3 regions of the Streptomyces sp. NPDC048442 genome follow, and region 3 is predicted to be linked to each of the others. Evidence: riboswitches for the same ligand, from Rfam matches in the RefSeq annotation. Region 3 holds a riboswitch; each other region holds the start of a gene.
The links. Region 3 has a riboswitch for thiamine pyrophosphate ahead of thiO (glycine oxidase ThiO). Riboswitches for the same ligand answer to the same signal wherever they lie in the genome.
Positions count from the first base shown of each region.

Region 1: another riboswitch for thiamine pyrophosphate. It lies ahead of AB0D18_RS13645 (thiamine ABC transporter substrate-binding protein); the one in region 3 lies ahead of thiO (glycine oxidase ThiO).
Region 2: another riboswitch for thiamine pyrophosphate. It lies ahead of thiC (phosphomethylpyrimidine synthase ThiC); the one in region 3 lies ahead of thiO (glycine oxidase ThiO).

Region 1 is NZ_JBEZKB010000007.1:183,855-191,440, forward strand. Features, by position in the region: gene frr (ribosome recycling factor) at 153-710, shown strand; gene AB0D18_RS13635 (phosphatidate cytidylyltransferase) at 710-1,867, shown strand; gene rlmN (23S rRNA (adenine(2503)-C(2))-methyltransferase RlmN) at 1,965-3,071, shown strand; TPP riboswitch at 3,111-3,216, shown strand; gene AB0D18_RS13645 (thiamine ABC transporter substrate-binding protein) at 3,296-4,390, shown strand; gene AB0D18_RS13650 (iron ABC transporter permease) at 4,465-6,084, shown strand; gene AB0D18_RS13655 (ABC transporter ATP-binding protein) at 6,085-7,125, shown strand; partial or broken gene AB0D18_RS13660 (glycosyltransferase 87 family protein) at 7,348-7,586, shown strand, end outside.
Region 2 is NZ_JBEZKB010000002.1:462,172-469,757, reverse strand. Features, by position in the region: gene AB0D18_RS06015 (LacI family DNA-binding transcriptional regulator) at 1-159, shown strand, start outside; gene AB0D18_RS06010 (metallophosphoesterase) at 392-1,597, shown strand; gene AB0D18_RS06005 (hypothetical protein) at 1,781-2,608, shown strand; gene thiC (phosphomethylpyrimidine synthase ThiC) at 2,714-4,480, opposite strand; TPP riboswitch at 4,473-4,608, opposite strand; gene AB0D18_RS05995 (YibE/F family protein) at 4,680-6,026, shown strand; gene AB0D18_RS05990 (SsgA family sporulation/cell division regulator) at 6,128-6,562, opposite strand; gene AB0D18_RS05985 (helix-turn-helix domain-containing protein) at 6,661-7,586, opposite strand, start outside.
Region 3 is NZ_JBEZKB010000005.1:7,149-14,734, reverse strand. Features, by position in the region: gene AB0D18_RS09650 (Rv2175c family DNA-binding protein) at 1-202, opposite strand, end outside; gene AB0D18_RS09645 (FAD-dependent oxidoreductase) at 265-1,434, opposite strand; gene AB0D18_RS09640 (hypothetical protein) at 1,502-1,843, opposite strand; TPP riboswitch at 1,894-2,006, shown strand; gene thiO (glycine oxidase ThiO) at 2,004-3,251, shown strand; gene thiS (sulfur carrier protein ThiS) at 3,248-3,460, shown strand; gene AB0D18_RS09625 (thiazole synthase) at 3,465-4,259, shown strand; gene pknB (Stk1 family PASTA domain-containing Ser/Thr kinase) at 4,411-6,318, shown strand; gene AB0D18_RS09615 (deoxyribonuclease IV) at 6,402-7,304, shown strand; gene AB0D18_RS09610 (DUF4396 domain-containing protein) at 7,393-7,586, shown strand, end outside.

The DNA of each region.
Region 1 (7,586 bases), on a different contig from region 3:
GGTGACCCCGGCCCGGCCGCGGGGTCGGACTCGGGGGATGGACAATGTCCTGCCGGTCGGACACCGTGCAGGAGAAGACGCCCGCAGCAGCAGTACAAGCCGTGCAGCAGTCCAAGCCATGCAGCAGCAGTTCACGACAGCAGGAGTACGTGGTGATTGAAGAAATCCTCCTCGAGGCCGAGGAGAAAATGGAAAAGGCCGTCGTGGTCGCCAAGGAGGACTTCGCCGCAATCCGCACCGGCCGTGCGCACCCGGCGATGTTCAACAAGATCGTGGCCGAGTACTACGGCGCGGTGACGCCGATCAACCAGCTGGCGTCGTTCTCGGTGCCCGAGCCGCGGATGGCCGTGGTGACCCCCTTCGATGCGAGCGCCCTGCGCAACATCGAGCAGGCGATCCGCGACTCCGACCTCGGCGTCAACCCGAGCAACGACGGCCGCATCATCCGAGTGACGTTCCCCCAGCTGACGGAGGAGCGCCGCAAGGACTACATCAAGGTCGCGCGCAACAAGGCCGAGGACTCCCGGATCTCCATCCGCGCCGTCCGCCGCAAGGCCAAGGAGACCCTCGACAAGCTCGTCAAGGACAAGGAGTCCGGCGAGGACGAGGTCCGCCGTGCGGAGAAGGAGCTCGACGACACCACCGCGAAGTACGTCACGCAGGTGGACGAGCTGCTCAAGCACAAGGAAGCCGAGCTGCTCGAGGTCTGATGAACGACTCTTCCTGGGGGGCCCCGCCGAGGGCGGGCTATGCCGGTGAATGGGGAACCCGTGACCAGGGTCCCCTCCCGGCGGGTCCCGCGTACGATGCGCATGACGCCCAGCACACTCGGCCCATGCCCATCGTGCCTGAGACAGGCAGAGACGCCGACGACCGAGACGACCGGAACCGGGGACCTGCTCCCGCCGCGCAGAATTCCGCTGCCCCAGCCGCTTCGGCGGCCGGGGACGCGGCCCGGATTTCTGCTGCCGGGGGCGGTCCCCTGTTCCGCGACCAGATGCCGCAGGAGCCCATGTCGACCCCGTCCCCGGCCCCGCCGCCGCCCCAGAAGAAGCGTGCGGGCCGCGACCTGCGCGCGGCGATAGGGGTCGGCCTCGGACTCGGCGTGCTGATCGTGGCATCGCTGTTCATCTGGAAGGCCGCCTTCGTCGGCGTCATAGCGGTCGCCGTGGTCGTCGGGCTGTGGGAGCTGACCTCCCGGCTGGAGGAGCGCAAGGGCATCAAGGCTCCGCTGGTTCCGCTCGCGGTCGGCGGTGCGGCCATGGTCGTCGCCGGTTACGTGCGCGGGCCCGAGGGCGCCTGGGTCGCCATGGCGCTCACCGCACTGGCGGTGCTGGTCTGGCGGATGACCGAACCGCCGGAGGGGTACCTCAAGGACGTCACCGCGGGTGTCTTCGCCGCGTTCTACGTGCCGTTCCTGGCCACCTTCGTCGCGATGATGCTCACCGCGCAGGACGGACCGCAGCGGGTGCTGACGTTCCTGCTGCTGACGGTGGTCAGCGACACCGGGGCGTACGCGGTGGGCTGGCGCTTCGGCAAGCACAAGCTGGCGCCGCGCATCAGCCCCGGCAAGACCAGGGAAGGCCTGCTCGGCGCGATCGCCTTCGCGATGGTGGCCGGCGTGCTGTGCATGACGCTGCTGGTCGACGGCGGTACGTGGTGGCAGGGCGCGCTGCTCGGCCTCGCGGTCGCCGCCAGTGCCACGCTCGGCGACCTGGGCGAGTCCATGATCAAGAGGGACCTCGGGATCAAGGACATGGGCACGCTGCTGCCGGGCCACGGCGGCATCATGGACCGACTGGACTCGCTGCTGCCGACCGCTCCGGTGGTCTGGCTGATGATGGTCATCTTCATCGGTTCCGCGTGAGCTTCCTACGTACCTGAGCTGCTGTTTTACCCGTGAGGGGCCCGTTGTCCACAGGACGGCGGGCCCCTTGTCGTACATCTGAGACACTGGTATGACCATGCCTGTACCCGGAGAACTCACTTTTGTCGCGCCCCGCGGAGCCAAGAAGCCCCCGCGGCACCTCGCCGACCTCACGCCCGCCGAGCGCAAGGAGGCCGTGGCCGAGATCGGTGAGAAGCCGTTCCGCGCCAAGCAGCTGTCCCAGCACTACTTCGCGCGGTACGCGCACGACCCGGCGGAGTGGACCGACATCCCCGCCGGCTCGCGGGAGAAGCTGCGCGAGGCGCTGCTGCCCGAGCTGATGACGGTCGTGCGCCACCTGTCGACCGACCAGGAGACCACGCGCAAGACGCTGTGGAAAATGCACGACGGGACGCTCGTCGAGTCCGTGCTGATGCGGTATCCGGACCGGGTGACGATGTGCATTTCGTCGCAGGCGGGCTGCGGCATGAACTGCCCGTTCTGTGCGACAGGACAGGCCGGTCTCGACCGGAACCTGTCGACCGCGGAGATCGTGCACCAGATCGTGGACGGCATGCGGGCGCTGCGCGACGGCGAGGTCCCGGGCGGTCCGGCCCGGCTGTCGAACATCGTCTTCATGGGGATGGGCGAGCCCCTCGCCAACTACAAGCGCGTCGTCGGCTCGATCCGCCGGCTGACCGACCCCGAGCCGGACGGCCTCGGCCTTTCGCAGCGCGGGATCACCGTGTCCACCGTGGGCCTGGTGCCCGCGATGCTGCGGTTCGCCGACGAGGGCTTCAAGTGCCGCCTCGCGGTGTCGCTGCACGCCCCGGACGACGAGCTGCGCGACACCCTGGTGCCGGTCAACACGCGCTGGAAGGTGCGGGAGGTCCTGGACGCGGCGTGGGAGTACGCGGAGAAGTCCGGCCGCCGGATCTCGATCGAGTACGCGCTGATCAGGGACATCAACGACCAGGCGTGGCGCGGTGACCTGCTGGGCCGGCTGCTGAAGAACAAGCGGGTGCACGTCAACCTGATCCCGCTGAACCCGACGCCCGGCTCCAAGTGGACGGCCTCGCGCCCCGAGGACGAGAAGGCGTTCGTCCAGGCGATCGCGGCGCACGGGGTGCCGGTGACCGTGCGGGACACCCGCGGCCAGGAGATCGACGGAGCCTGCGGCCAGCTGGCGGCGTCCGAGCGGTAGCACGTCCGGGCCTGGTTGTACGCTGGGCCGCACATTTGCATATTCCGACAGGGGAGCGCCACAGCGCTGAGAGTGCAGTCCTCACTGCAGACCCTCTGAACCTCGCTCAGGTCATTCTGGGTAGGAAGTTCGGTCGTTTACTCAAGCTGTTGCGCCCTGCCCGCATCCTCCCGGTGCGGGCAGGGCCGCGTCTCTTCCTGGTCATTTCCAGGAGGAATTCACCAGTGAGCACCATCAAGAAGTACGCGGCGATATCCATCGTCGCCGCGCTCGGCGTCAGCACGCTCGCCGCCTGCGGCGGTTCGTCCGACGGCGAGAAGAAGGCCGACGGGGCCGGGTCCAAGACGGTCACGCTGGTCAGCCACGACTCGTTCGCCGCCTCGCCCGCCGTGCTGAAGGAGTTCACCCGGCAGACCGGCTACACGGTCAAGGTGCTGAAGAGCGGGGACGCCGGGGCAGCCCTCAACCAGGAGATCCTGACCAAGGGCTCGCCGCGCGGCGACGTCTTCTTCGGCGTCGACAACACGCTCCTCTCGCGCGCGCTCGACAACGGACTGTTCCAGTCGTACGAGGCGAAGGGCCTGGACCGCGTACCGGCGGACCTCCAGCTCGACAAGGGCGAGCACCGGGTGACGCCGGTCGACACCGGCGACATCTGCGTCAACTACGACAAGAAGTACTTCGCGGACAAGAAGCTCGCGCCGCCGAAGTCGCTCGACGACCTGGTCAAGCCCGCGTACAAGAACCTCCTCGTCACCGAGAACGCCGCGACCTCCTCGCCGGGGCTCGGCTTCCTGCTCGCGACCGCCGGACAGTACGGCGACGACGGCTGGCAGGGCTACTGGCAGAAGCTCAAGGACAACGGCGTCAAGGTCGTGGACGGCTGGGAGCAGGCGTACAACGACGAGTTCTCGGGGTCCTCGGGCGGCAAGAAGGCGAAGGCGGACCGGCCGCTCGTCGTGTCGTACGCCTCCAGCCCGCCCGTCGAGGTGCTGTTCGCCGAGCCGAAGCCGGCCGAGGCGCCGACCGGGGTCGCCACCGGGACCTGCTTCCGGCAGATCGAGTTCGCCGGGCTGCTGGACGGCGCGAAGAACGAGGCGGGCGGCAAGGCGCTCCTCGACTTCCTCATCGGCAAGCAGTTCCAGGAGGACCTGCCGCTGAAGATGTTCGTCAACCCGGCCGCCAAGGACACCAAGCTGCCCGAGGTCTACGCCAAGTTCGGCGCGACCATTGACAAGCCGCTGACCGTGGAGCCCAAGAAGATCGCCGACAAGCGTGAGCAGTGGGTCAAGTCGTGGTCCTCGCTGGTGAACAAGTAGGCACGACCCCGCCGGGTGCCCCCAGGGGCGCCCGGCGGGGTTCCTGGCGTGGGAGCGCGGTGCGGCTGGGCCTGATGGCTGTGCCCGTCGCCTTCTTCGCGCTGTTCTTCGCCTACCCGGTCGTCGCGATCGTCGGGCGCGGGCTGAAGTCAGGCGATGCCTGGCAGCTCGGGCGGATCGGGGAGGTGCTGGGCGACCCGGACATCCTCGGCGTGCTCTGGTTCACCACCTGGCAGGCGCTCGCCTCGACCGCGCTCACTCTGCTGCTTGCGCTGCCCGCCGCGTACGTCTTCGCCCGGTTCGACTTTCCGGGGAAGCAGCTGCTGCGGGCCGTGGTGACGGTGCCGTTCGTGCTGCCCACCGTGGTGGTGGGCACCGCGTTCCTGGCGGTGCTCGGGCGCGGTGGGCTCCTCGACGAGCTGTGGGGCGTACGGCTCGACACCACCGTGTGGGCGATCCTGCTCGCCCACGTCTTCTTCAACTACGCGGTGGTCGTACGGACCGTGGGCGGCCTGTGGTCGCAGCTCGACCCCCGGCAGGAGGAGGCCGCCCGGGTGCTCGGCGCGGGGCGTTTCGCGGCCTGGCGGCGGGTGACGCTGCCGGCGCTCGGGCCCGCGGTGGCCGCCGCCGCGCTGATGGTGTTCCTGTTCACCTTCACCTCCTTCGGTGTCGTACAGATCCTGGGCGGGCCCGCCTACTCCACCCTGGAGGTGGAGGTGTACCGGCAGACCGCGCAGCTCCTCGACCTGCCGACCGCGGCCGTGCTGACGCTGGTGCAGTTCGCCGCGGTGGGTGCGATCCTCGCCGTGCACGCGTGGACGGTGCGGCGGCGCGAGAGCGCGCTCAAGCTGGTCGACCCGGCACAGACGTCGCGCAGGCCGCGCGGCGCCGGGCAGTGGACGCTGCTCGGCGGGGTGCTCGCGACCGTACTTGTCCTGATCCTGCTGCCCCTGTCCGTGCTGGTCGAACGGTCGCTGGACGGGCCCGAGGGGTACGGATTCGGCTACTACCTGGCGCTGCGGTCGGTGGCCGAGAGCGGCGGGACCTTCCTGGTGCCGCCGCTGGAAGCGGTCGGGAACTCCCTGCAGTACGCCGTGGTGGCGACCGCGATCGCGCTGCTCGTCGGCGGTCTGGCGGCCGCCGCCCTCACCCGGCGGGCGGGGCGGCTGGTGCGCGGGTTCGACGCGCTGCTGATGCTGCCGCTGGGCGTCTCCGCGGTGACGGTGGGCTTCGGCTTCCTGATCACCCTCAACAAGCCGCCGCTGGACCTGCGCACCTCGTGGATCCTGGTGCCGCTGGCCCAGGCGCTAGTGGGCGTGCCCTTCGTCGTACGGACCATGCTGCCCGTGCTGCGCGCGGTCGACGGACGGCTGCGGGAGGCCGCGGCGGTCCTCGGGGCCTCGCCGCTGCGGGCCTGGCGGGAGGTCGACCTGCCGCTGGTGCGGCGGGCGCTGCTCGTGGCGGCCGGGTTCGCCTTCGCCGTCTCGCTGGGCGAGTTCGGCGCGACCGTCTTCATCGCACGGCCCGACAACCCGACGCTGCCGGTGGCCGTGGCCCGGCTGCTCGGGCGGGCCGGCGACCTCAACTACGGGCAGGCGATGGCCCTCAGCACGATCCTCATGGTCGTGTGCGCGGTGTCGCTGCTGGTGCTGGAACGCATCCGGCCCGACCGATCCGTATCCGGGGAGTTCTGAATGACCGACGCTGCGCAGTCCTTGTTGCGGCTGGAAGCTCTCACCGTACGGTTCGGTGCGCGGGCGGCGCTCGACGCGGTGGACCTGCGGGTGGCCGCGCACGAGATCGTCTGCGTGCTCGGGCCGAGCGGCAGCGGCAAGTCGACGCTGCTGCGGGTGGTGGCCGGGCTCCAACTGCCGGACGCCGGGCGGGTGTTGCTGGACAGCGCCGACCAGGCGGGGGTGCCGGTGCACCGGCGGGGGGTGGGCCTGATGTTCCAGGACCACCAGCTCTTCCCGCAGCGGGACGTCGGCGGCAACGTCGCCTTCGGTCTGCGGATGCGGGGCGCGGGACAGGCCGAACAGGTGCGCCGCGCCGAGGAGTTGCTGGAACTGGTCGGGCTGCCGGGCGCCCAGCTGCGGGCGGTGGCCTCGCTGTCCGGCGGCGAACAGCAGCGGGTCGCGCTCGCCCGCGCACTGGCCCCGCAGCCCAAGCTCCTGATGCTGGACGAACCGCTGGGCCAGCTCGACCGCGGCCTGCGCGAGCGCCTTGTGGTCGAACTCCGCCAGCTCTTCGGCCGGTTGGGCACCACCGTCCTCGCCGTCACCCACGACCAGGGCGAGGCCTTCGCCCTGGCCGACCGGGTCGTCGTCATGCGGGACGGCGGCATCGCGCAGACCGGGGCCCCTCTCGACGTCTGGCAGCGGCCCGCATCGGAGTTCGTGGCCCGCTTCCTGGGCTTCGACAACGTGGTGGAGGCGACCGTGAGCGGCGAGGCCGCGGACACGGTGTGGGGCAAGATCCCCGTCCCGGCAGGATCCCCGCAGGGCGTCACCCGGCTGCTCGTACGCCCCGCAGGCGTCCGGCTCGTACCGGTCGCGGACGGCCTGCCCTGCGCGGTGACCGCGCGCACCTTCCGGGGCAACCACGTCGCCGTACAACTGCGCCCGGCGGACGGGCCGTTGCTGGAGGCCGCATGCGCGCTGCGGGACGCCCCGGAGGAGGGCGCCGACGTGGGGGTCGCCTTCGCGGCGGACGAGGTCGTGCTGCTGCAGGGCTGAGACAGGTGCTTGACGTGCCACGGGCCGGTCCCTGGCGGTGCCATGGAGTGGCCCTGTCGGTGCCATGGGCCGGTCCCTGGCGGGGCACGGAGTGACCCTGTCGGTGCCACGGGCCGGCCCTTGGCGGTGCGGCGGAGTGACCCCTGTAGTGCCACGGGGTGACCCGGAGGTTGGCACCAGGGTGTGATGCCACGTCTGCGGACCGCCCCGCACCGTGGCCGCATGAACGATGCGACGGTGGTTGTCGACGGCAAACGGCATGTGCGGCAAGGGGAGTTGAGGGCGGGCGTCGGGTGGGTCGGGTGCGGCGTGCTCTGCCTGCTCTTCGCTCTCGTGTCCGGGCTGGGGCCGCACCGTGCGTGGGGGCTGACGGCCGCGTTCGGATACGGGGCGGCCGGGTGGGCCGCCGCCCGGCCGCGAGCGGTGTTCGGGGTGCGGCTGAAGCCGGTGCTGGTGGCGCT
Region 2 (7,586 bases), on a different contig from region 3:
ACTGCCGTCGTCCAGCTCCTCATCGACGCCATCGAGGGACTCGACACCGGACAGCCCATCGAGCAGGTGATACCGACCGAACTCATCATCCGTACGTCCTCCCAACGACGCCCCCCGCGCACCACCGTGAGCGCCCCGCGCTCGCCCTCGGGGGACTGACGGGAGGGCCCGTCGGGGCGGCAGCGGAGTGCCGCCCCGAAATCAACACCGGGACCGATCTCCGCAATACGGACGAAACAACCGGTGAACTGGGGGTGTACCCGGATTCACCACCCCTGGTGCCTCACACAGCGCGGGCCGCATTCCTATGATGGGCGCACGACACGGCGGACCACCCGAGACCAGGTGGGGCCCCAAGGTGTACGGCGGTGCGACGGTGGTGGAGGGGTCAATGACTCAGGGGGCCGGTCAGGGACCCGCGGTGCGTACGGCGACGTTGCGGGACTTCCGGGTGCCTCCGTATGCCCAGGCTCCCGTCGCGTCGTACGACACCAAGCAGGCGTTCGAGGCCAAGCAGGCATTCGACAGCAAGCAGGTGCGCGACGCGGAGCAGGCATACGGGCCGGAGCAGAAGCGCGACCTGGAGCAGGTGTACGACTCCGAGCAGGCGTACGACTCCGAGCAGGGGTACGAGGAGGGCGACGAGCCCGACGGCTACACGCCCACTCAGCGCGACCTCCCGGTGATCCGCCGGGAGGACCGCGCCGGTCCGGGCGACACCCAGCGCATCCCGCAGCCCGAATTCGAGGAGCGGCCTGACGGCGAGGGCCTGGGCCCGCTGTTCGTCGTCGGCGACGTGCACGGCTACCTCGTGGAGCTGCTGGACGCCCTGCACGAGCAGGGCCTCATCGACGACGAGGGCCACTGGGCGGCCGGCAACGCCCGTCTCTGGTTCCTCGGCGACTTCACCGACCGCGGCCCGGACGGCATCGGGGTCATCGACCTGGTGATGCGGCTGTCCGCCGAGGCGGCGGCTGCCGGCGGCTACTGCAAGGCCCTGATGGGCAACCACGAACTGCTGCTGCTCGGCGCCCGCAGGTTCGGCGACACCCCCGTCAACTCCGGTGCGGGAACCGCTACCTTCCAGGCGGCCTGGCTGCTCAACGGCGGGCAGAAGCACGACATGGAGCGCCTCCAGGACGTCCACCTCCAGTGGATGGCCCGCCTCGACGCGGTGGCCCTGGAGGACGGGCACCTGCTCACCCACTCCGACACCACCGCCTACCTCGACTACGGCTCCACCATCGAGGACGTCAACGACACGGTGCACGCCATCCTCACGCGTAACGACGCGGACGAGTGCTGGGACGTCTTCCGGAAATTCACCAAGCGTTTCGCGTTCCGTGACGAAGGCGGCTCCGACGCCGTACGGGAACTGCTGGCCGCATATGGCGGCGAGCGCATCGTGCATGGTCACAGCCCCATTCCGTACCTCCTCGGCGAGGTCGGCAACGAGGACTCCGGGGATGGAGAGGGCAGCTCGGGGCCGGTCGTCGAAGGTCCGCACGTCTACGCCGACTCCCTGGCCATCGCCATGGACGGCGGTGTGACCATGGCCGGAAAGCTGCTGGTGGTTCAACTCCCGCTGGGTGACTGAGCGTTACGAGGGCGACCGTGCGCCCGGAGCGCACGCCCCCACCACCGGGCCAATTTCCGCAAACCCCCTGTCACCCCGTGCCGTAACCGCTCTACCATCGGGTTATCCGTAGCAGGCTCTCCTCCGTTTCCGCCCAACCGCCCACCGAAACGGGCAACCCGGCCCTATACGGAGCATCGGGGGATGCACATGAACAGCGCTCCGCACCTGCTGACCGAGGACCGCCCGGAGTTCGAGCGGACCCTCGACGAAGCACTGCGCACCGCGCCCGAACGCCCGGATCTCGCCGCGCTGGGACAGCGGCTGAACAGCGAGCAGTTGCGCACCATGGCGCTCAGCGCCAGCGCGATAATCGCCGCTCACGCGTCGGCCGAGTACGACCACTACGTCAAAACGCGCGAGGAACTGCGCGCACCCGCAGTCCCGACGCCCGGCGCCCTGTTCACACCCGGAGTCGGTGAGAACGCGGAGGCCACCGGTGCGGGGGCGGTCGCCGTCGTCGCCGTCCTCACTCCCGTACTGGCCGGCATCGCCGCCGTGGTACTGCTGCTGGTCGGCTACCTGCTGAGCATGCTCACACCGGAACCGGCCGTCGCCGAAGCGCTGTTGACCGCCGGCTGGGTGTTCGGCGCGCTCACGGTGGCGGGGCTGCTCGGCGCGGCCGTCGGACTGCTTTTCACCGCCCTGCGCAACGGCTCGACCGCTTTCCAGGTCGGCCACCGGGATGCGGGCAGCGAGGAGGTCGACCGGGCCAGGGAAATCTGGAAGGAGGCCCTGCTGGAGCGGGGCGTCGTCCCCTTCCTGCGCGACGCCCTCGCCAATCCGCCCGAGACCGCGCCCGCCGTCCCTGAACCGCCCCGGCAGAACCGCATCCCCGGCCTGGGGTACTCACGGCCCGACTTCGGCAGTCCCAGCGAGCACAGCGGCAACGGCCACAAGACCCGCCCCAGTTACTCCAGCCCGGACTTCTCCAGCCCCGACTACGGCGGCCCGGACCACAAACCGGAATAACCGGAGTGATCCGGAGCCGTCAACTCCGCTGCAAGGGTGCTCAGTCCGCGATCGGCAGACTGTGCCCACCCGGGGGCCACCCCCCGGACCCCCGGCCAGGCCTGCTCAGTCAGCAATCGGCAAATAGACCCGGTTGCCGGCCTCGGCGAACTCCTTGGACTTCTCCGCCATGCCGGCCTCGATCTCCTCCGCCGTCCCCCCGTGCTCACGCCGGATGTCGTGCGAGATCTTCATCGAGCAGAACTTCGGCCCGCACATCGAGCAGAAGTGCGCCGTCTTCGCCGGCTCGGCAGGGAGCGTCTCGTCGTGGAACTCCCGGGCCGTGTCCGGGTCGAGGGCCAGGTTGAACTGGTCCTCCCACCGGAACTCGAACCGGGCGTCGCTCAGCGCGTCGTCCCACTCCTGCGCACCCGGGTGACCCTTGGCGAGGTCCGCCGCATGCGCAGCGATCTTGTACGTGATGACGCCGGTCTTCACGTCGTCCCGGTTGGGCAGCCCCAGGTGCTCCTTGGGGGTCACGTAGCAGAGCATCGCGGTGCCCCACCAGGCGATCATCGCGGCGCCGATGCCGGAGGTGATGTGGTCGTAGGCGGGGGCCACATCGGTCGTCAACGGGCCGAGCGTGTAGAACGGCGCCTCCTCGCAGATCTCCTGCTGAAGGTCGATGTTTTCCTTGATCTTGTGCATCGGGACGTGTCCCGGACCCTCGATCATGGTCTGAACATTGAAACGCTTGGCGATCGTGTTGAGTTCCCCGAGCGTCTTCAACTCTGCGAACTGCGCCTCGTCGTTGGCGTCCGCGATCGAACCGGGCCGCAGCCCGTCGCCCAGCGAGTACGTCACGTCGTAGGCCGCGAGGATCTCGCAGAGCTCCTCGAAGTGCTCGTACAGGAACGACTCCTTGTGGTGCGCCAGGCACCAGGCCGCCATGATCGAGCCTCCGCGCGAGACGATGCCCGTCTTGCGGCGCGCCGTCAGCGGTACGTACGCGAGGCGCACGCCCGCGTGGACGGTCATGTAGTCCACGCCCTGCTCGGCCTGCTCGATGACCGTGTCCTTGTAGACCTCCCAGGTCAGGGCCTCGGCGCGGCCGTCGACCTTCTCCAGGGCCTGGTAGAGCGGGACGGTGCCGATCGGAACGGGCGCGTTGCGCAGGATCCACTCGCGGGTGGTGTGGATGTTGCGGCCGGTGGACAGGTCCATGACCGTGTCGGCACCCCACTTGGTCGCCCAGGTCATCTTGTCCACCTCCTCCTCGATGGAGGAGGTGACCGCGGAGTTGCCGATGTTGGCGTTGACCTTCACCAGGAACCGCTTGCCGATGATCATCGGCTCGATCTCCGGGTGGTTCACGTTCGCGGGCAGCACCGCGCGTCCGGCGGCGATCTCCTCCCGTACGACCTCGGGCGAAACGTTCTCCCGGATCGCCACGTACTCCATCTCCGGGGTGATCTCCCCGCGCCGTGCGTACGCGAGCTGTGTCACCGCCTGCCCGTCGCGGCCCCTGCGGGGCTGGCGGGGGCGGCCGGGGAAGACCGCGTCGAGGTTCCGCAGGCCCCCGCGCGGCGAGGTGTGCTTGATGCCGTCGTCCTCGGGGCGGACCGGGCGGCCCGCGTACTCCTCGGTGTCACCGCGCCCGATGATCCAGTTCTCGCGCAGCGGGGCCAGGCCCCGCCGTACGTCCGTCTCGACCGACGGGTCGGTGTACGGGCCGGACGTGTCGTACAGCGTCACGTCCTTCCCGTTGGTCAGGTGCACCTGACGGACCGGCACCAACATGTCGGGGCGCGATCCTTCGACGTACCCCTTGTGCCAGCCGGGCGTGCGCCCGTCCTGGCCGGAGACAGGCGTGCGTGCATCCATCGTGGTCATGAGACCTACTCCCTACGCCGGCATTACCCGGTAACAGGTTCGGCGGTCGACGCAGCCTCTTCCGTACGTATGTGTACGGAGGTCAGCGCCCTCTCAGCCCGGTGCTCCGAGCTCCCGCGTGTGCAAAGGTGCCCCCACGCTAGCGCCATGCCGGGCGCGCTGAACAGAGGGCCCCCCTCGTTCTTGCGATGATCGGGCGGTGACCCCACCACAGCCACCGTCCCCGCCGACGCCCCCGCAGACCCCGCCACCACCTGCTCATTCGCACGGCCACAGTCACAGTCACGGGCCCGCGGCACCGGTCTCCAAGCACTTGCGCAAGGTGATCGCGGCAGTGCTGATCCCCTTCGCCACCGCGGTACTTGTCGGTCTGGCGATCCTGTGGCCGGGCGGTGCGCCCGCCCACGAACGCACCGGAGTGGGCTTCGACCGGCAGACCGAGCAGGGCAGTGTCGTGAAGGTCGAGACCATCGACTGCAAGGGCGCCAACGTCGCCACGGAGCCGCCACAGCCGCAGTCGCAGACCGCCCCGTCGTCACCCCAGAGCGGCAGCGGCGCCAAGGACTGCAAGAAGGCGACGGTCGAGGTCGTCAGCGGCGCGGACAAGGGCCGCACCTTCGTCGAGATCGTCCAGCCCGGCGCGTCCCGGCAGTTGAAGCAGGGGCAGGGAGTCGTCGTCGCGTACGCCCCGGACGCGCCCCGTGAGCTCCAGTACTCCGTCATCGACGTGAACCGGAAGCTTCCGCTCACCCTGCTCGCCGGGATCTTCGCGCTCGCGGTCGTCGTCGTCGGCCGGCTGAAGGGCGTCATGGCGCTGGTCGCGCTCGTCGCGTCCTTCGCGATCCTGACCCTGTTCATCCTGCCCGCCATCCTCCAGGGGTCGAATCCGCTGGTCGTGGCGGTGGTCGGGGCCAGCGCCATCATGCTGATCGCGCTCTACGCCTGCCACGGGCTCACCGCGCGCACCTCCGTCGCCGTCCTCGGCACCCTCATCTCGCTGCTGCTGATCGGGCTGCTCGGCTCGCTGTTCATCGGATGGGCGTTCCTGTCCGGCAACATCGACGACAACACCGGCCTCATCCACTCCCTCTACCCCTCCATCGACATGAGCGGCCTGCTCCTCGCGGGCGTCATCATCGGCTCGCTCGGCGTCCTCGACGACGTGACGGTCACCCAGACCTCCGCTGTCTGGGAGCTGCACCAGGCCGACCCGACGATGGGCCCGCGCGCCCTGTACCGGGCGGCCATCCGCATCGGCCGCGACCACATCGCCTCGGTCGTCAACACCCTCGTCCTCGCCTACGCGGGCGCCGCCCTCCCCCTGCTGCTGCTGTTCTCCATCGCCCAGAGCAGCGTCGGTACGGTCGCCAACAGTGAGCTTGTCGCGGAGGAGATCGTCCGCACCCTGGTCGGCTCGATCGGGCTGGTCGCCTCGGTCCCGGTGACCACCGCACTCGCCGCCCTGGTCGTCTCCGCCGACCGCTCGGGTTCCGCTTCCGGCAAGGCGCCGGTACGCACCGGCCGCGGTCGGCGCCGCAAGGGCTGAGACGGCCGGGGGCACATGACGGAGCGGCGGCCGGGTCTCCCCTGCCGCCGCTCCGTGTCGTCGCCGGGCGCACTCTCAGCCCGCCTTCTGCCACCGCGTTCTCAACCCGCGTTCTCCTCCGCCAGGATGCGGCCCAGCTCACCCTCCAGGCATCCGGCATAGTCACTCTGCGTGTGCTCCTGGCCGAGTGGTACGAGCTTGTCGGTGCGGTCCAGGAACGCCACGAGCGGCGCCGCGCTCGCCCTGAACAGCGCGCGGTCACCTCCGACCTGAAGCCTGATGTAGACGTCGGCGAGTTCGTCGGGGTCGCTCGGCGAGATGTGCACATCGCCCTCACCACAGGGCTCATTGATTCCGTCGACCAGCAGCTCGCGGCTAAAAGCCCAGTTCACAGGCGCATCGCCGGGCAAATGGAAGGTCAGTCGGATCGCATAGGGATCCTTCGACTGGTACATGAGCTCCACCGGAATACGAAAGGAGAGCTCCTCCGAGACGAGGAAGCTCATCATGACCTCTGCCTGAACCGACTCGCGCATCGCCAACCCTGCCGTAGTAGAAGTGGCCGGAACGATCCCCTCCGGCCCTCTTGACGCCATCGTGCTGGAAGCACTAGCAGATCACAAGGAGTGAGTTTTCAGATACTGATAGAGAACATGAGCGAACGGACCACCTCACCGACTTCGCTGCGCAGATGTTCGATAGCGGGCTCCAATCGGGCCTCCTGTGCGAGGGGTACGGAGATCGCCATCACCGCGGCCGTCTGCCCGATCGTGATCGGCACCGCCGCGCATGCCGTCCCGAGCCCGTACTCCTGACATTCCCGCACGGTCTGCATCCGCTCGATCGCCGCCAGCCGCTCCAGCAGGGTGGCGCCGTCCCGCACCGTGTAGGGCGTGATGGCCTCGACGGGGTGCCGGTCGAGGTGGTCGCGGCGGGTCCCGGTGTCCAGCTGGGAGAGCAGGCACTGGCCGATCGCGTGCGCATGGGCCGTCTCGCGGAAGTCGGCCCACTCCTCGACGGCGGGATGAGCGGGGCTCTGGGCGAGGGCCGTCAGTTCGACCTCGCCGTCGCGGTAGACCGCGAAGTACACGGCGACGCCGAGCGTGTCGCGCCAGCGCTCCATCGTCTCGGTGATCGTTTCGCGGCGGAGCCGCCCGGCATCCCTGGCCTCCCCACTGTCCCCAGTACCCCCGGCGCCTCCGGCGCCCTCGCGCCCGAGCCGCCCCGCTGCGGCCCCGAGCACGAAAACACCCTGCTCACGACGGAGGTATCCCTCGTGGGTCAGGGTGCGCAGCAGGTGGTAGGCGGTGGGCAGCGGCAGACCCGCCTCGCGGGCGAGCTGCTTTGCGGGGGCGCCGTCGGCGTGGTCGCTGACGGCTTCGAGGAGGCGCAGGGCGCGCTGTACCGAGCCGATCAGGGTGGGGGCGGGGGTGGACGTGGGAGTGGAACCGGAGCCGGCTCCGGGGGCAGCCGGTGCGGAGGCGGGCACGGCAGGTGCGGGTGCGGGTGCGGCAGATGCAGGTGCAGGTGCGGCAGGTGCAGATGCGGGTGCGGCGGTCT
Region 3 (7,586 bases):
GGCCCTTGACGATCTGGTTGCCGTCGAGGAAGGCGGCGGGCACCTGCAGCGAACGGTTCTCACCGCGCCGCACGGCGATGAGCTGGCCGTCCTTCACCAGCTGCCGCACCTTCGTCACCTCCAGGTCGAGCATCTCCGCGATGTCGGGGAGGTAGAGCCAGGCGGGGACGAGCGATTCGATCTTTGCGTCAATCTCGGTCACAGGACAAGCGTGCCATCCGGGACCGACAGTCGGTACCCGGGCCCGTCCGGCCGGGGGATTTCCTACGGCTTCCGTACGGCCGACTTCAGCGGTACGGAAGGGTCGGCGGCCAGCGCCGGGTCGAGCGCCGCCCCCGCCTCCACCAGCTTGCGGCCCTGTGCCAGGTCGCGCGGGCGGCCCACCGCGAGCAGGGCCACCAGGGCGCCGCCGCGCAGCCAGCACACCGACCAGGAGGGTCCGGCGGGCTCGCCGCGCCAGATCGTCTCGTCGGCGTCCGCGTGGTGGCCGACGTACTGCACGAAGCGGCCGAACTGCTCGGACCAGAAGTACGGCACGGGGTCGTAGGGCAGCGGGGCGCCGCCCAGGATGTTCGCGGCTACCGTGCGCGGGCCCTGGAGCGCGTTGTCCCAGTGGTGCACGAGCAGCCGCGTGCCGTACCGCCCGGACGGGAAGGAGGCGCAGTCCCCGACCGCGTACACGTCGGGGACCGAGGTCCGCAGGTGCACGTCGGCGGTGACGGAGCCGTCCGGGCCGAGCTCGATGCCGGAACCCGCCAGCCAGGCCGTCGCGGGTCTGGCGCCGATACCGACGAGGACGGCGCCGGCCGGGATCCGGCGGCCGTCGGCGAGGAGCACCGCGCCCGGCTCCACCGCCGCCACGCGCGCGTGGGTGAGGAGCTCGGCGCCGCCTTCGGCGTACCAGGCGGCCATCGGCGCGGCGATCTCGGCGGGCATCGTCCCGGCGAGCGGCCGGTCGGCGGCCTCCACGACCGTGACGGTGCAACCCGCTTCCCTTGCGGCGGTGGTGAACTCGGCGCCGATCCAGCCCGCGCCGACCACCACCACGTCGGCGGCCGCGTCCAGCACCGGGCGCAGCCGCCGCGCATCGTCGAGGGTGCGCAGCAGGTGGACGTCGGGGACGCCGGCCGTGCCGGGAAGGGTGACGGGGTCCGCTCCGGTGGCGAGGACCAGGGCGTCGTACGGCACCGGCCCGTCGGGGGTGTCGATCTCGTGGTCCGCCGGGCGCACCCCGGTGACGTCGAGCCCCAGCCGGAGCTCGATGCCCAGCGCGTCGAAGTCGACCTCGAAGGCCGAGCCCTCGGCCTTGCCGAGCAGCACCGCCTTGGACAGCGGCGGCCGGTCGTACGGCGGGTGGGGCTCGGCGCCGATCAGTGTGATCCGGCCTCCGTGGCCCTGCTCCCGCAGGGCCACGGAGGTCTGCACCCCGGCCATTCCCGCACCGACGACGACGATTCGCTTCTGCTCGCTCACCCGACCACCTTATGTATCTGACACAACGTCAGGAAAGGAGTTCCTCGACCACGCTCGTGCCGCTGCCCTCCTGGGACTCCCATGCCCAGCTCTCGTCCAGCCGAACGCGGCCGTCCGCGAGCAGCGTGACCGTGGAGACGCAATGTCCGGACGAAGTCGTTCCGTCCCGTTTCAGCTGGACGTACCTGAAGTCGAGCCGGTCCCCCGCGCGCGTGCCGACCAGCTGCCCGCGCACGACGTCGCCGCCCGCGTACTCGGCCCAGATCCGGCCGTCCTGCTCGTGGTACGTGAAGCGGGTGCGGGTGCCGACCTGCCCGGGGGCCTGGTCGGCGACCGGCGCGAGGACGAGTCCGTCGAGCGAACGGGGCACGGGGTGCTCCCTCACAGTCTGTTGAACCCAAGGACTAGTCTGGTCACCGTACAAGCACTCACGGGAGCCCGGCTGACCGGGCTGAGAGGGAGGCTGACCAGGCCTCCGACCGTACGAACCTGATCCGGGTCATGCCGGCGAAGGGAGGGGCTGGACGCCCATGCACACATCTCCACACCCGCACGCTTCCGAGCACCTGCACGCTTCCGAGCAACGGCCGTACGACGTCCTGGTGGTCGGCGGCGGAATCATCGGCCTCGTCACGGCCTGGCGGGCCGCGCAGCGCGGTCTGCGCACCGCGCTCGCCGACCCCGCACCGGGCGGCGGCGCCGCACAGGTGGCGGCCGGAATGCTGGCCGCCGTCACCGAACTCCACCACGGCGAGCAGACCCTGCTCGGCCTCAACCTCGCCTCCGCGCGCCGCTATCCGGACTTCGTCACGGAGCTGGAGGAGGCGTCGGGGCAGGACACCGGCTACCGCGCGTGCGGCACCCTCGCCGTGGCGCTGGACTCCGACGACCGGGCCCACTTGCGCGAACTGCACACCCTGCAGCGGCAGTCGGGCCTGGAGTCGGAGTGGCTGAGCGGGCGCGACTGCCGCCGACTGGAGCCGATGCTCGCGCCGGGCGTGCGCGGCGGGCTGCGGGTGGACGGCGACCACCAGATCGACCCGCGACGGCTGGCAGCCGCCCTTCTGACGGCCTGCGAGCGCGCCGGGGTGGTTGTGTACCGCACGACGGCCGAGCGGCTGTCCGTCGTACGGGAGAGGGCTTCGGGCGCGCTGCTGGCCGACGGCACCGAGGTCGTCGCCGACCAGGTGGTGCTGGCCGCCGGTTCGCTCAGCGGGCGGCTCGCGGGAGTGCCTCAAGAGGTGCTGCCGCCGGTGCGCCCGGTCAAGGGACAGGTGCTGCGGCTGACGGTGCCGCCCGCCTACGCCCCGTTCCTGAGCCGTACGGTGCGCGCCGTGGTGCGCGGCAGCGAGGTCTATCTGGTGCCGCGCGAGAACGGCGAGCTGGTCGTGGGCGCGACCTCGGAGGAGCTCGGCTGGGACACCACCGTCACGGCGGGCGGCGTCTACGAGCTGCTGCGCGACGCCCACGAGCTGGTCCCCGGCATCACCGAGCTCCCGCTCACCGAGACCCGGGCCGGGCTGCGCCCCGGCTCCCCCGACAACGCCCCGCTGCTCGGCCCCACCGCCCTGCCGGGCCTGCTGCTCGCCACCGGGCACTACCGCAACGGGGTGCTGCTGACCCCGGTCACCGGCGACGTCATGGCGGACGTCCTGACCACCGGCGAACTCCCCGAGGAGGCGCGGGCGTTCACCCCGCAGCGCTTCACTTCCGACTCCGCACCCGACTCCGCCCCCGTACCCGTGCCCGTGCCCGTACGACAGGAGCAGCCCGCATGAACACCCCGGTGAACGTGTCCGTGAACGGTGAGGGGCGCGAGGTCTGCGCCGGTACGACGCTCGACGACCTCGTCGCGGCGCTCACGCGCGCGCACGCGGGCGTGGCTGCCGCGCTCAACGAAACAGTGGTGCCGCGCGGCCGGTGGGCGGCCACCGCCCTCGCCGACGGCGACCGCGTCGAAGTACTCACCGCGGTCCAGGGAGGCTGACGACATGGCAGACGATCTCTTCGAACTGGGCGGCGCCGCGTTCTCGTCCCGGCTCATCATGGGGACCGGCGGCGCGCCCAGCCTGGAGGTGCTGGAGCGGTCGCTCGTCGCGTCCGGGACCGAGCTGACGACGGTGGCGATGCGACGGCTCGATCCGTCCGTGCGGGGCTCCGTGCTGTCCGTGCTGGAGAAGCTGGGCATCCGGGTGCTGCCCAACACGGCAGGCTGCTACACGGCGGGCGAGGCCGTGCTCACGGCCCGGCTCGCACGCGAGGCGCTGGGCACCGACTGGGTGAAGCTGGAGGTCATCGCCGACGAGCGGACCCTGCTGCCCGACCCGGTCGAGCTGCTGGACGCGGCGGAGGTACTGGTCGACGACGGCTTCACCGTGCTCCCGTACATGAACGACGACCCGGTGCTGGCGCGGAAGCTGGAGGACGTGGGCTGCGCGGCGGTCATGCCGCTGGGCTCGCCGATCGGGTCCGGGCTCGGCATCCGCAACCCGCACAACTTCGAGCTGATCGTGGAGCGGGCCGGGGTGCCGGTGATCCTGGACGCGGGGGCGGGGACCGCGTCGGACGCGGTGCTGGCGATGGAGCTGGGGTGCGCGGGGGTGATGCTCGCCTCGGCGGTGACGCGGGCGCAGGAGCCGGTGCTGATGGCGGAGGCGATGCGGCACGGCGTGGAGGCGGGCCGTCTCGCGTACCGCGCGGGGCGCATCCCCCGCCGCCACTTCGCGCAGGCGTCGTCGCCGGGCGAGGGCCTGGCCCGGCTGGATCCGGAGCGGCCGGCGTTCTGAGGGGAGTGCGATAGGTGCGGGTGCGTCGCGGCTGGTCGCGCCCGCGCGGCCGCGCCCCTGAAGGGGCGCGGCCGTCACAGCTCGGCTTCAGAACGGCGGCAGCAAGTACATCCACGCCCGACCTGTCCCTACCGGCTCGTAGACTCCCTCCGTGGACACGACCCTCCAGGACCCCCTCGTCGGGCAGCTGCTCGACGGCCGCTACCGCGTCGAGGCACGCATCGCCGTCGGCGGGATGGCCACGGTCTACCGGGCCGTGGACACCCGCCTCGACCGGGTGCTCGCGCTCAAGGTGATGCACCCCTCGCTGGCCGCGGACGACTCCTTCGTCGAGCGGTTCATCCGCGAGGCCAAGTCGGTGGCCCGCCTCGCACACCCCAATGTGGTGGGCGTCTTCGACCAGGGCACCGACGGCAGCTACGTCTACCTGGCGATGGAGTACATCGCGGGCTGCACCCTGCGCGACGTGCTGCGCGAGCGCGGCGCGCTCCAGCCGCGGGCCGCGCTCGACATCCTGGAGCCCGTGCTGGCCGCCCTCGGCGCCGCGCACCGGGCCGGGTTCGTGCACCGCGACATGAAGCCGGAGAACGTCCTGATAGGGGACGACGGCCGGGTGAAGGTCGCCGACTTCGGTCTCGTACGCGCCGTGGACACGGTCACCAGCACGACGGGGTCCGTCCTCGGTACGGTCTCCTACCTCGCCCCCGAGCAGATCGAGCACGGCACCGCCGACACCCGCGCCGACGTGTACGCCTGTGGCGTGGTCCTGTACGAGATGCTCACCGGCAGCAAGCCGCACTCCGGCGGCACTCCCGCCCAGGTGCTCTACAAGCACCTCAATGAGGACGTGCCGGCGCCGTCCGCCGCCGTGCCGGGGCTGGCCCCGGCCCTCGACGAGCTGGTGGCGAGCGCGACGGCGCGCCACCCGCAGGCCCGCCCGTTCGACGCGGTCGAGCTGCTGGGGCAGGCGCGGACCGCGCGGTCCGCTCTGGACGATGCCCAGCTGGACGTCGTACCTCCGCGGGCGCAGGAGAACGTGAGCACCGGTCCCGAGGAGCGGACCAGTGTCATCCCGCGGACCCTGCCCACCGAGCAGCACACGAGCCGGCTGCGGATGCCGCTGCCGGAGGAGCCCGAGCCCGCGGGGCAACGGCGGCGGTGGCCGATGTCCTCGCGGCGCGGCCTGGTGGGGCTGGTGACCGCCGTCCTGCTGGTGCTCGGTCTGGGCACCGGGGTCTGGTACATCAACTCCGGGCAGTTCACGCAGGTGCCGCGGCTGCTCAGCCAGCCCGAGAAGGAGGCCCGCAAGAAGCTGGACGCCGCCGGCCTCGACCTGAAGGGCGTGGAACGGAAGTTCAGCGACACCGTCGCGCGCGGCGCCGTCATGGACAGCGACCCGGCGCCCGGCGAGCGGATCCGCACCAACGGCTCGGTGACGCTGGTCCTCTCGCGCGGCCCCGAGATCGTGAAGGTCCCCGACCTCACGAGGATGCCGCTGGCGAAGGCCAGGGGCGAGCTGAAGGACGCGGGGCTCGCGCCGGGCGTCGTCACCAGGGCGTTCAGTGCGGACGTCCCGCGGGGCGCGGTGATCAGCACGGACCCGGCGGCCGGCACCGGCCGGTCGCCGGACTCCGCGGTGGCGATGGTGGTCAGCAAGGGGGCCCCGGTGGACATGCCGTCGGTGACCGGGCAGAGCGTCGAGGACGCCAGGAGCAGGCTCGAAGGTCTCGGCCTGAAGGTCGACGTCGCGCCGGGGCAGGTCAACTCCCCTGCGGAGGCGGGCAAGGTGGGCCGCCAGTCGGTGGCCGTCGGCACCCGGCTCGGCGAGGGCGAGCGCGTCACGCTCACCGTCTCCAAGGGGCCCCGGATGATCTCGGTGCCCGACGTGCTCGGCAAGGAGCGCGACGAAGCGAGCCGCATCCTCAAAGAGGCGGGCTTCGAGGTCGAGGTGGAGCGGCCGTTCCTGTCCTTCAGCAAGGTGATCGACAAGCAGTCGGTGGCCGGTGGGGAGCAGGCCCCCGAGGGCAGCAGGATCACCATCTCGACGAAGGTCCTGTAGCGAGGGGGCCCTGCGGTCCTGTGGCGAGAGCACAGCGGTCCTGTAGCGAGGGGCTCCGCGGCGGTACGGCATCCTGGAGGGTGATGAGCACCGCAGATACCCCCACCCAGTTCCCCGTCGGCCTCCCGGCGTCCCGCAACCCCGTCGGCGGTCACATCCCCGTCGCGGGCGGCCTCGCCAAGGTCGGCCTGCCGTACGCCCGCGAGATGGGCGCCGAGGCCGTCCAGGTCTTCGTCGCCAACCCGCGCGGCTGGGCGACCCCGGCCGGGAACCCGGCGCAGGACGAGCAGTTCCGGGCCGCCTGCGCCCAGGAGCGGATCCCGGCGTACGTCCACGCCCCGTACCTGATCAACTTCGGTTCGCACACCGAGGCGACCGTCGAGAAGTCCGTGGAATCGCTGCGGCATTCGCTGCGCAGGGCCCGCGACATCGGCGCCCTCGGGGTCGTCGTGCACACCGGTTCGGCGACCGGCGGGCGGCCCCGCACGGAGGCTCTCGCGCAGGTCCGCACGCACCTGCTGCCGCTGCTCGACGAGCTGACCCACGACGACGACCCGTACCTCCTGCTGGAGTCGACGGCCGGCCAGGGCTTCTCGCTCTGCTCGCGGACCTGGGACTTCGGCCCGTACTTCGCGGCGCTGGACTCGCATCCCAAGCTGGGCGTCTGTCTCGACACCTGCCACATCTTCGCTGCGGGGCACGACCTGGCCGGTCCCGGCGGCATGAAGCAGACCCTCGACCTGCTGGTGGACACCGTGGGCGAGGGCCGCCTCAAGCTGATCCACGCCAACGACTCCAAGGACGTCACCGGCGCGCACAAGGACCGTCACGAGAACATCGGCGCAGGTCACATCGGTGAGGACCCGTTCCGCGAGCTGTTCTCGCACCCGGCGACCGAGGGGGTGCCGCTGGTGATCGAGACGCCCGGCGGCAAGGAGGGGCATGCCGCGGACGTGGCCCGACTGAAGGAGCTGCGCGCGTTCTGAGGCCTCCCGAGCACCCTTGAGGAATACCCTAGGGGGGTATACGGTTCCTGTCATCGACAGGAACCGCCATCCGAGTTGGGGGCACACCGTGCAGCACCACGAGGCTCACACGCACCACAGGCACGACGCGGGCGACAGCAGCGGCACCGGGGGCACCAAGGGCGCCAAGGTCACCTGGGGCGCCGCCGCGCAGGCCACCCTGCACTGCCTCACCGGGTGCGCCATCGGCGAGGTGCTCGGCATGGTGATCGGCACCGCGCTCGGCTGGGGCAACGCAGCGAC